DNA from 3 places in the Selenihalanaerobacter shriftii genome. Region 2 is predicted to be linked to each of the others. Evidence: riboswitches for the same ligand, from Rfam matches in the RefSeq annotation. Region 2 holds a riboswitch; each other region holds the start of a gene.
The links. A riboswitch is a leader RNA that binds a small molecule or an ion and turns the genes downstream of it on or off. The one in region 2 is predicted to bind cyclic di-GMP.

Region 1: another riboswitch for cyclic di-GMP. It lies ahead of flgB (flagellar basal body rod protein FlgB); the one in region 2 lies ahead of B5D41_RS01850 (methyl-accepting chemotaxis protein).
Region 3: another riboswitch for cyclic di-GMP. It lies ahead of B5D41_RS10295 (methyl-accepting chemotaxis protein); the one in region 2 lies ahead of B5D41_RS01850 (methyl-accepting chemotaxis protein).

The regions. Positions count from the first base shown of each region.
Region 1 is NZ_FUWM01000010.1:73,511-77,772, reverse strand. Features, by position in the region: gene fliF (flagellar basal-body MS-ring/collar protein FliF) at 1-1,250, opposite strand, end outside; gene fliE (flagellar hook-basal body complex protein FliE) at 1,279-1,575, opposite strand; gene flgC (flagellar basal body rod protein FlgC) at 1,593-2,030, opposite strand; gene flgB (flagellar basal body rod protein FlgB) at 2,051-2,464, opposite strand; cyclic di-GMP riboswitch class I at 2,807-2,896, opposite strand; gene codY (GTP-sensing pleiotropic transcriptional regulator CodY) at 3,106-3,891, opposite strand; gene hslU (ATP-dependent protease ATPase subunit HslU) at 4,098-4,262, opposite strand, start outside.
Region 2 is NZ_FUWM01000004.1:96,208-100,469, forward strand. Features, by position in the region: gene B5D41_RS01850 (methyl-accepting chemotaxis protein) at 1-1,906, opposite strand, end outside; cyclic di-GMP riboswitch class I at 2,008-2,095, opposite strand; gene B5D41_RS01855 (carbon-nitrogen hydrolase family protein) at 2,418-3,320, opposite strand; gene arcC (carbamate kinase) at 3,339-4,262, opposite strand, start outside.
Region 3 is NZ_FUWM01000018.1:36,154-40,415, reverse strand. Features, by position in the region: gene B5D41_RS10305 (molybdopterin molybdotransferase MoeA) at 1-907, shown strand, start outside; partial or broken gene tatC (twin-arginine translocase subunit TatC) at 951-1,614, shown strand; cyclic di-GMP riboswitch class I at 1,926-2,013, shown strand; gene B5D41_RS10295 (methyl-accepting chemotaxis protein) at 2,059-3,603, shown strand; gene B5D41_RS10290 (sensor domain-containing protein) at 3,728-4,262, shown strand, end outside.

The DNA.
Region 1 (4,262 bases), on a different contig from region 2:
GAATTTATCTCTTTTTCTAAACTTTTATCAAATTTAAAGCTACTAATGGTAATCTGGTCACCACGTGATTGATCGTATCCGACTGTTGCTGCTACAGATTGTCGAATTGAGTCTTTTTCATTCGATGATAAATCTTTATTAACCATAACTGCTACCGAAACTTTTTCTACATCTCCAGCAGCTTGGATATAATTTTCTACTTTCTTATTAATTTCATAATTAGTAGTAACTTCTTTCTGACTATAATTTGATGCTTGATCTTCACTGGATTGATATTGAGGAATATTTGACTCTGTACCAGGTATTCCCTGAGGAGATTCACCATTAGACTGATAATTAACTTTCTTAGATTGCTCACTCCTCACAATTCCTTCATCATCAGTAATAGGTTCATAAATTTCACTCTGAATCTTTCTTTGATCAAAATTAAGTTTAGCATTAACCCTCACAACTACATTATCAGGCCCTAATACCCTAGATAACATGGTATTTAAAGTCATCTGTAAATCATTCTCAAATTCCTCTTCAACCTCTAACTGTTTTGGGTTAAATTCTGTAGTTCCTAGGTTGTCCTTTTTATTAAGTTTAGCAGTTAATAGATTCCCTTTAGTATCTACTACAGTTACATTCTTTGCTGACAACCCTTCTACACTACTAGCAACTAAATTAGTAATCGCTTTCACCTGTTTTAAACCTAAATCTGCATATGGCTTTATTTTAAGTAATACAGACGCCTTAGCCACTTTTGCTTTATCGACATATAAGCTCTCTCTTGGAGCACTAATTTGGACTTTAGCAAACTCAACATCTTGCAACTGCATAATAGTTCTAGTTAATTCTCCAGAAAGTGCTCGATAAAAATTAACTTGTTGCTCAAAATCAGTACTGCCTATGCGAGTTTTATCAAATAATTCAAACCCTACTGTTCCTCCCTTAGGCAAACCTTCACTAGCTAAATTTAGTCTAACTTGATGAACGTCTTTAGCAGGCACTAGAATCCTAGTACCATCATTAGCTAACTTATAATCAATCTGTTTTTCTTTTAATTGATTAGTAATTGCACTAGCATCCTTAACTGTTAAATTATTAAATAAAGTAACATAATTAGGTTGACTAGCCCAATTAGTAAGCAATAATAGAGCAATTATTGACACTACTGCTGAAGAAATAATTATTATCCTAGCTTTAGTGTCTAAACTTTCCCACAATTTTTCTCCTTGCTCTCTAATTTGCATTAAATTTTCAATCATATTCACACCTCAATTTCCCAACAAAATATCAGATCTGCATTCTCATTATATCTTTATATGCTTCTACAACTTTATTTCTTACCTCTAATGTTAAATCCAAAGAAAGTTTAGCCTTTGTAGAAGCAATCATCACTTCATGAATATTATCGGCTTCTCCTACTGCTAATTTTTCAGCCATCAAATCTGCATCTTTCTGTAAATTATTAACTTTATGTAATGAATTGCTAAGCAAATCCTTAAATGATTCCTTGCTCTTTCCTTCACTAACACTGTCAGTTTTATAACTTTGAGCTAACTTATTTAACTGTAGAGTATCTATTTTCATCTATTAAACATCCTCCTTTATCCTTCAATCTTTAAAGCACTTTTAAACATCTTCTTAGAAGCATTTAAAGCTGTAACATTTGCTTCATACGCTCTACTAGCTGAAATCATATTAACCATTTCAGAAGCTATATCTATATTAGGCATCTTAACATATCCTTCTTGATTAGCATCAGGATGATTAGGATTATAGACTAATCTCGGTGGCTTATTACTCTCTTTAATAGAGGTTACTTCTACACCTTGTCCCATTTGTCCCTTATTAGAAGCAACATCAGGTAAACTAAATTTAGCTTGACCTTTAGCTTTGAAAACTGGCGATTTTTTCTTATAAGGCCCACCATCTTCAGTCCTAGTTGTATTTATATTAGCGATATTATTAGAAATTAAATCCATTCTTAACCGTTGAGCTGTCATTCCTGAAGCACTAATGTTCATCCCACCAAATAACCCCATATATTAAATCCTCCTTAATCTTATTTTATCCTATTAATTACATTACCAACTTTCTTAAATTTAGTTGATAACAATTTAGTAACAGATTGATATTTTAATGTGTTTTTAGCTAAAGCTGTCATCTCATAATCTATATCAACATTATTCTTATCATTTCTCATACTAGTATTATTGTCAGATCTAATTTTTGGTGCAAAAGCTTGATGTTTACCATTTATAGAGAAGTGTTCATTATCTGTTCTACTTAAATTAATACTCTGTCTTTTATAATTATATCTAGCTTGTTGTAATTGGGATTCGAAATTTACATCCTTACGTTTGTAATTAGGGGTATCTACATTTGCAATATTATTAGAAATTGCTTGCTTTCTTAGACTTAATCCATCTAGAGCACTACTTAATATTGATGTAGTCTGATCACCTAAAAAGGCCACTATAAATTTACCTCCTTTACTTTTTATCAATAATATTAGTTTTATTTTCAATACTTAACTGAATCATTAATATTCTATTTTATTATAATTTTATTCCCATTTGGTTATCACTTTTTATATTTCTGTCTATTATCCTCTAACTCCTCCTTAAATCATAAAAAAACATAAAATAAACCATATAATCCTATTTCCAGCCTTAACCTTTATTCGACAAAATCAGCATGTTTTCCTGCCTTACTTGAGTAATTTACCTTATTAAGCAAAAAAACTCCTAATCCCTCAAAATCATAAAGGAACTGGAGTTGATTATATTGACAAATATCTGCTATAATTAATTGTTTAGTAGGTAGCCTAGCAATCATAGTATACTTGTATACCATAGACCTAGTAGCTTTGCGTCCCTGCCTTTCGACAAGTTTGCCTTTATCGAGAGATGACATAAATATTCAGTTTTTGAATTTTCTTTACCTATTTTAAATATTCGTTAATTATTAGTTGTTCTCCTTTATTTTTTTTGAGTAATTTGTAAAAAAGACTTAAAAAATAAAACTTTTTATATTTATATAATATATAATTAATAAAACTAAAAAAACTAACCCACAAAAACATTTTTGTGGGTTAGTTTCTAAAGGTTTAATTTTTTAAGTCTTTAATTTTTCTAATTCTTCTAATAGCCTCTCATTTAATATTTTAATATATGTACCTTTCATCCCTAATGAACGTGATTCGATTACTCCAGCACTTTCAAATTTGCGTAATGCATTAACGATTACTGAACGAGTAATTCCTACTCTATCTGCTACTTTACTTGCTACTAATAACCCTTCTATACCATCTAATTCTTCAAAAATATGCTCTATAGCTTCTAATTCAGAATAAGATAATGTTTCTAATGCTACATGAACAGCTGCTTTCTTACGGGCTTCTGCTTCTATCTTATCACTTCTTGATCGTAAAATTTCCATTCCTACAACTGTAGCTCCATATTCTCCTAAGATGAGATCATTAGAAGTAAATTCTTCGTCAAATCTAGCAACAATTAATGTCCCTAATCTCTCACCACCACCATTAATAGGTATGATAGTAGTCAATTTTTGAGTAAACATACATTCTTCATCATCTATTGTAAAGACACATTGGCCATCCTTCTGCTCATAATTAGCCCGAGTTTCATTAATATCTAATATCCACTCATTATAATCTTGTGGAAACCAACCTTCATTTATTACTTCGTCAATCATAAGATCACATTCAAATTTATTAATTAATTGATAACCTAAAATCTTTCCTTTTCTACTAACTACATATATATTGGCCTTAATTGCACTACTTAATACTTTAGCCATTTCTGTAAAATCTACTGGATGTCCTGCAGACTTTTGTAATAGTCTATTAATCTTGCGTGTCTCTTCCAATAATGCTTTCATTATAGTATCCTCCCTTTAAGCTTTTACTTACTTTTTAAGATATTATTTTCAAAATAAATTTTAGATTAGTTTGTACATTTATTATAACCAAAGATATCTGGCTTTACTATTTTTCTATAAAAAATTCCCATAATTTTTAATGAGAAATACTTCACAATTATTTAAAATACATGTATCACATATAATATGCACATGTCAAACATGATTTAAAGTATATACTTACTTAAATCTTTATCTTCTACTACATCATCTAACTTCTCTCTTACATAATCAATACTAATTTCAAAATAATCCTCCGACATATCTGGAGCTTCAAAAGAAATATCTTCTAACAACTTCTCTAAAACAGTATGTAATCTTCGTGCTCCAAT
Region 2 (4,262 bases):
TGTCTTTAGCAATCTGTTCTAACATATCCTGTAAATGTGATACTGATTCTGCTACTTCTTCAAACTTAGAATTTATCTCTTCAGTAGAAGCCCAAATTTCTTCAGTAGAAGCACTTGTTTCCTCTGTCTTACTGGCTTGGTCTTCACTTGTTTCAATTACATCATCCATATTTTCAGTAATTAAGTTTGAAGCTTCAGAGATTGAATCAAAAATATCAACAATACTATTCTCATCAGATTCTTCAGTACCTATAGTAATTTCACGCATATTATGTGTAGCACCTTTTACTCCATTAATTATATCTTGGATTTTTTGCGTTGAGGTCGCACTCCTTTCAGCTAACTCTCTAATTTCATCAGCCACTACTGCAAAACCTCTACCTTGTTCTCCAGCCCGTGCTGCCTCAATTGCAGCATTTAAAGCTAATAGATTCGTCTGCTCAGTAATCTCCATAATTGTATTGGAAATTTCGCCAATCTGTTCAACTTTATTTTCTAAATTCTTCATGGATTCAATCGCATCATCTAAAATCCTATTACCATATTCAATCTTTTGATCTGTATTCTTAATTTCAGAAAATGTTTTTTCTCCTGCTGAATATATATCATGGGAACGATCAGATAATTCTTCAATAGTAGTAGAAACCTCTCCAATGACTTTACTGACCTCACCTATTGAATCTCTAGATTGATTAGTATTCTGATTAACTTGCGTCACACTCGCAGTTGCTTCTTGTAAGACTGTCTCTAAATGTTCAGCATTTTCATAAATATCTTTGATGATTTGACGAATAGTACTCAACATATAATTATAAGACTCACCTAATTCACCTATCTCATCTTCACTGTCAATTTCAATCTTCTGTGAGAAGTCTCCAGCTGCTACTGTCTGGCTAACTTCTACTAAATCTAGAATTGGTCCTGTAATTCTCTTAGCAAAGAAATTAATAATTAAACCAGCAATCAATAATAAGATGATACTAATCATAATCACCCTATTTCTAGATTCATTCATAGCTGCTGCAGTTTCATTGAAATCAAGACCTATCCTTAAAGCCATTCCATTATACGGAACTATTATTTCATAAATGTAATCATTCTTTAATTCCAATAACTGAGTCTTATATTCTCCATTTTTAATTACTTGCCCTAGCATACCTTGATTCTTTTTAACATAATTCTTTAATTCTGCCTTGAATTTTTTATAATTACTGCTACTCTCCGTTATTTGTAAGTTCTTATCTATAATTGTTATGTAAGAGATTGCTTCTTGGCTACTGACTTGGTCTATAATCTTTTGTAAACCTATTTTCTCATTCAGAGTAGTTAAAACACTAGCATCCATCCCTACTTGAACTATACCTGGTTTATCTAATCTACCGACTCCAACAAACTTAAATAAAGTATTATCTACATCACGAACCATAGCTTTTTGAGCTACCACTTTATCTGGATTATCTAATATCGCTCTAAATGGATAAGCTTGTGCCTCTGGATCATCTGGAAAAGTAAACCCTAATCCGTCTGTAAAATTAGTTAAAGTTACTGTTCCATTGCCATCAGTAATCCAAAATTCATCAATCCCAGTCTCTTTAGATAATTTAATTAGATCTTGATTATTAATATCACCTGCTGCTACTAAATTAGCTAATAATTTAGCTTCAGCTATCATATCTTGTTCTAATACATTTTCAGCTTGTTTATAAGCAGTTTCAGCATTCATACTACTAGTCTTAATTATATCTGCTAATACTTCACCTTGCCTTCTAAAATTAGCCATCGTTTCTGTATGGTTTTTATAAATAAGATAGCCAGAAATAGTTGTTACTACTAAGACTAAAATCACCATCATTAAAGCTACTAATTTAAATCTTAAATTAGAACGTAACTTCTCAACTAAATTCATACTTATTATCTCTCCTTACTTGATAAATAAAATTAATAAAACCCTACCCTCAATTAATAAAAGAGGGATAGGGTTAATCCACTTATAAACCTATCATCCCCTCCGGCAGTCTGACAATCATAGCATATATTATACCGTAGATTCAAGACTTTGCGACCTTACCTTTCGATAAGCGTGCTATTTTACCAGGGATATTTTAATTTATGTAAATTATATTTACTACTCATATGTAGTATTATTATACATATAGTCTAATTTTGTAGTAATTTGCCTTGTAATCTTAATTATATCAGTTGTCTCAAATACTGTCAAGGTAACATAAATTATCTTGATTAAATTATAATCCATTATATATAATAAAAAGAGGTAGCAATTAATCATTTTGTAATTTATTAATAAAGTTGCAAGGGGAAACTACAAAAAAGGGGGAGTTGCTACCTCTTTAAATTTATCATCTATTAAATTAATTTTAAGGGGTTAAAATTATTAATCAATGGTTATTTATTTCTACTTACTTATTTTCTGTTTTCTTATAAGGGATTCGTTTAGACGGTTCGAACTGACTTTTTGCCTCTTTTAAAATTTCTTCATACATACCAATGTTTCTATCTTCTAAATGATCAAAGATCATAGGGGATTTAGTACCGAAACTTACATTCTTAATAGGATCATTATCTAATTCGACAGCAATAATTTCTTCAACGCCTCGGGCTTGAGCTAATTTCTGTGCGATTGGACTTACAATCATACTATGACCAAAGTTATAATTATTACCAGCGTCAGGTCCGACAGCATTTACACCAATCATATATACATGATTGTCATATGCTCTAGCTTTATTTGTCATTTCCCAAATATCAAAGCTTCTTAATAAGGCTGATGGTCTAAGAATTACTTCTGCTCCTCTAACAGCTAACAATCTACTTAATTCTGGGAAATCACCATCATAACAAAGGATCATTCCAATCTTACCTAATTCAGTATCATATACTTTTGCCTCTCCACCCGGAGTAGCCCAGCCGCCTCCAGCTAATCTTTCTGTAGGGAAAGGATGAGTCTTACGATAAACTCCTACTACTTCGCCATCAGGTCCAATTAGAGCTGACGAATTATAAACAACACCTGGTTCTTCACCACATTCATAAGTTGGTAAAACAACATAAACTCCATGTTTTTTAGCAGCTTCTGCTACTGGATCAGTTACTTTACCTGGAATAGGACTTACTAATTCATATAACTCATCAGCTGACATAGCAGGATCAAATCCTGTAGTTATACTCTCAGGAAAAACGATCAATTCAGCTTCATATTCATCTACAGCTTTATCTATCCATTTAACAACCTTATTTAAATTAGCTTCTACATCATTAGGTTTAACAGCGATTTGTACACCTGCTGCTACAAAATTTTTCATATCTATTCACTCCTTAAATTATGCTATCTGATTAACAGCATCTTTATCAGCACAGATTTGTGTTCCAGTCTTACCTTCAATAGCTTCTAAAGCTTGGTCTAAAGAAGTAATAATAGCTCTCTCTCCACCATTCTTCACAAAGTCCACTACAGCTTGTACTTTAGGTCCCATGCTACCAGTACCAAAATGACCTTCTGCTTGGTATTCTTCCATCTCGGCGATAGTTAGTATACCTAAATTCTCTTGTTGTGGAGTACCAAAATTAATTGCTACATTTGGTACATCAGTTAAAATCATCAAAATATCAGCATCTACCTCTTCAGCTAATTTACGAGTAGCCAAGTCTTTATCAATAACTGCTTCAACACCAGATAGTTGTTCGTTCTCATCTTCAACTACTGGAATTCCTCCACCTCCAGAAGCTACAACAACATTGTCATTAGCAATTAATTCTTTGATAGATTCTGTTTCTACAATCTTTTGTGGTACAGGGGAAGCAACAACTTTTCTCCAGCCTCGTCCACTATCTTCTATCCAGTTTTCATCCTTTTCTTCCATAGCCTTTTTAGCTTCTTCTTCAGAATAAAAAGGACCAACTGGCTTAGTAGGATTTGCAAAAGCCTCATCGTCTTCATTAACAACTACCTGAGTTACTGTAGTAAGCACATTCTTATTAATATCTAATTCTCTAAAAACATTTCCTAAAGATTGTTGTACCATATAACCAATTTGTCCCTGAGTCTGTGCCCCACAAATTTCTAAAGGCATAGGTGGTACTTCATCACTACCAGCTTCATGCTGAATTAAAAGACTACCTACTTGCGGACCATTACCATGACTAACTACAACCTCATAGCCACTATCAATTAACTTAGCTATCTGTTCACAAGCATTCTTAACATTAGCTAACTGTTCATCAGCAGTGCCTTCCTGTCCAGCCTG
Region 3 (4,262 bases), on a different contig from region 2:
TAAAGGGGCTGATGCTGTTTTAAGGAAGGAAAGGGCTCATCTAAAGGGGAATCAAATAGAGGTCTTAGTAGAGGTATCTAAAGGTAAAGATATTTGTCCTGCTGGTGAAGATGTAGAGAAAGGCGAGTTAATCTTTTCTCCTGGAACGAAGATAACACCAGCAGTAGTTGGCATGTTAGCAACATTAGGTTATGATGAAGTTACTGTCTATCGTCAGCCAGAAGTAGCAATCTTAGCAACTGGTGATGAACTGGTAGATATTAATGATGACTTAAAAGCAGGTAAGATTAGGAATAGTAACACCTATTCTATAGCAGCACAGGTTAAAACTTATGGTGGTAAGCCTAAAATTTTAGGTATCGGTAGAGATAAATTGACTAAACTGAAAGAAAAGATAAAATTAAGTTTAGAATCTGATATTTTAATTACTACTGGAGGAGTATCAGTTGGTGAATATGATCTTATACAGGATGTCTATAAAGAGTTAGGGATAGACATATTATTTAAAAAAGTAGCTATGAAGCCAGGAAAACCAGTAACATTTGGAGTTTATAACGATAAACCTGTTTTTGGGTTACCAGGCAATCCTGCGGCAGCAATGGTTGGATTTGAAATTTTTGTTAGACCGACATTACTAAAATTGATGGGGCAGCAAGATTTAAAATTTAAAAGGGTTACTGCAAAACTAAAAGAAAGTGTTGAGAAGAAAAAGGGAAGAAGACACTATCTTAGGACGATCCTTACTAGAAAGGATAATGAAAATTTTGTGAGTAAAGCAGGAACGCAAGGTTCTGGAGTGCTTCACACATTTGCTAATGCAAATAGTTTGGCAGTTGTTCCAAAGGATATAGAATATTTAGCAAAGGGAAGTGAAGTAGAAGTACTAACATTAGATAAGTGGTTTTAATTTTTAATTTAATCTAATATATTTTAAAGATGGAGGAATAATTATGTCAGATATACAGATGTCATTAGTTGAACACTTAACTGAATTAAGAAAAAAGTTGCTAATTTCTATTGGTGTTTTAGTTATCTTTTCAATAGGTAGCTATCTATTTGCAGAGCAGATAATAGATATATTAACTCATCCAGTTGGAAAAAAATTGGTCTATCTTACTCCTCCGGAAGCTTTTTTCACACAATTAAAAGTTTCTTTTTTCACAGGCTTTTTAGTAGCTCTACCAATTATTCTTTATCAATTTTGGAAGTTTATTTTACCGGGACTTAAAGGTAGCGAAAAGAAATCTTTATTGATATTAGTGCCTTTATCATATTTATTCTTTATAGGTGGAGCTGCTTTTGGATTTTTTGTAGTGATTCCTTTTGGTATTAAGTTCTTTTTAGGTTTCACATCTAATAATCTAGAAGCAATGTTTTCTTTAAGTAAGTATATTTCTTTTAGTTTTTGAGTTACCATTATTAATAACTCTATTAGTTAAATTAAATTTAATTACTTCTCAATTCTTAACTACTAATCGAAGATATGTAATAGTCAGTATTTTTGTTTTTGCTGCTATATTGACACCACCAGATATTATTTCACAAACTATGATGGCTTTACCATTAATTTTACTTTATGAGGGAAGTATTATTGTAGCTAAAATAATTGAATAAGATAAATAATAAATTTATTAAAGAATAAAGCCTGTGACTTTGATTAACATGAGGACACAGGCTGTTTTTTTATTATATTCTCTGGGATCCTTACTATTTAGAGTTCATTAGATTTGGCTGTTATTTAAATTTGATAATATAATGCTAGTGGATTACAAATACAATATTTTGTGATGATTGTCACAAAATATCCGGGACAAATATAACTTTATATTACAATTATTTTAAATTAAAAGGTATTACAGTAATAATAAGGAAATTATAATATAATAGATTAGAATCATAATTATGTACAATAAAATAGTATTTTAAATTTTAGAGGGCAAACCTGTTGAAAAGCAGGGACGCAAAGTTATGGGGCTAAATCCTTTAAAGGATTTAGCTTGCCAGACTGCATTTTAAGGCCCTTGAGGGGCCTTTTTTTATTTAAAAAGGAGGGGTAAGATGCGTTTAATTAATAAAGAAATGTTTGATATTGATGTCGAACGTACTTTGAAAAGCCGGCTATTATTGAAAACATTGATTTTTTCTGGAATATTGGGATTGATTGGTCTGTTATTACTAGGTGTCTTTACTTATAATACAGCGACAGATGGTCTTCAAAAATTATCTACTGAAAAATTAGAGACTATATCAAATGAGTTAAATTATTATTTTAATGAAGTTAATATGTCACAAGAAGAATTAATTAAGAATTTAGATGATCTTGATGCCAAGGAGAAGAAATACTTTCAAAATGGAACCGGACAGATTTATATAATAGATAAGCAAGGAAAAGTATTATATGGAAAATCCAGTGATAGCTTAAAACTTATTGATCATATTCAGGAAAATAAAACAAGCAGATTAGAATATGAGGTTAATAATAATAATATGATGGCCACTTATGAATATAATTCAGATTTAGGCTGGTATATAATAGTTGCAGATCAGATTAGTAATATGACACGGTTTAATAAAGATGTAGCTTGGACGATGATAATTACATGTCTTGTGGCTATGGCATTAATGGGGACAGGTGCTATTTTTGTAACTAATAATATTACAGGTCCTATTAATCAATTAGTAGATATTTTAAATAAGACAGAGCAGGGGGACTTGACTGCTCAAGTTAGCTTTGCTTATCGTGAAGATGAATTAGGAGTTTTAGGTACTACTTTTAATAATATGATTGATAAGCAGGGTGATATTATAAATCGAGTTAAGGTAGCAGCTCAAACAGTAAGTAGCTCTAGTGAGGATTTATCGACTACTATTGACGAATCAAATCAATATATTGGGACTACTACATCTAATATTACTGAGTTATCAGCTAGTATTGAAGAAATAGCATCAAACACTGAAATGGTTTCTTCATCAGCGGAAAGAATGAATACAACAGTTGATAATGGAAGCAAGTCTATTGAGCAAGCTGTTACTGAAATGGAGTCTATTCGCAATATGGTAGAGGAATCAGCAGGTATAATTGGGAATTTAGGTGAAAAGACAAAAGAGATTGAAAAAATTATAAATTTAATAAATAATATTGCAGAACAGACTAATTTATTAGCTTTAAATGCAACTATAGAAGCAGCTAGAGCAGGAGAACATGGTAGAGGATTTGCAGTGGTTGCAGAAGAGATTCAAAATTTGGCTGAAGAAACTTCTAATGCTACTAAAGATATAGCCCAATTAATTAGTGAAACACAAAAGGGTTCTGCGGAAGCAATAACAGCAATTGAAGAAGGAACGAAGGAAGTTGCAGTTGGAGAAGAAGTAATTACTAAAGCAGGTAATGCTTTTGAGGAGATAAATGAAGCCATAAGCGAAACAAGCTTTCAAATTAGAGATGCTAGTGCTGCGGCTCAACAAATGGCTGTTGGTGCTGATCAAGTAGTTGATTCTACTGAAAACATTGCTGATATGTCTGAAGAAATGAAAGAGACTTCTGAATCATTAGCTGAGGAAGCTACTGATTTAAAAGGGTTAGTTGATCAATTTAAAGTATAAGTTTTTTAGAAAATTCAAAACTTCTGTGATCAAAAAAAGTATATATTGTATTAATTTAGGATAAAAATGAGGAATTGTATTCTGGGTTAGAAGATTTGATTTTAGAAAGGAGATACTTGAAGATATGAAGTATAAAGAATATAAACGAAGTATAATTAGTGCAGTAATTACTTTCATTTTAATAATAGGCTTTAATGTTGTTCATTATTTTATTGCTGAAGAAGTTGAATTGATGGAAATATTACTTGAAATAGGTTTTGGTGTTGTATTAGGTGTAATAATTTGGTGGGGTAGTCTGCAATATGATAAGTTCAAATTATCTTCTCAACGATTAAAAGATTATCAAAAACAGTTAGAACATATTCTTAATAATGTAGAAGCAATTATTTGGTCTATTGATTTAAAAGAAGATAAAGTCTTTATTTCCGAAGATTGTAAGGATAAATGTGGTCTTACATATCGTGCTTTTATAGATGCATCAGATTTTTGGAAAAAAATTATTCATCCTGATGATTTAGAATTAATTAATAAACAAAGTGATGAATTATTGTCAGGAGAAACAATTAATGTTGAACATCGCATAAAGGATTCTAATAGAGAAGTTCATTGGGTTAAGACTAGCATAACACCTAGTTTAGATTCAAATAATGAAATGTATA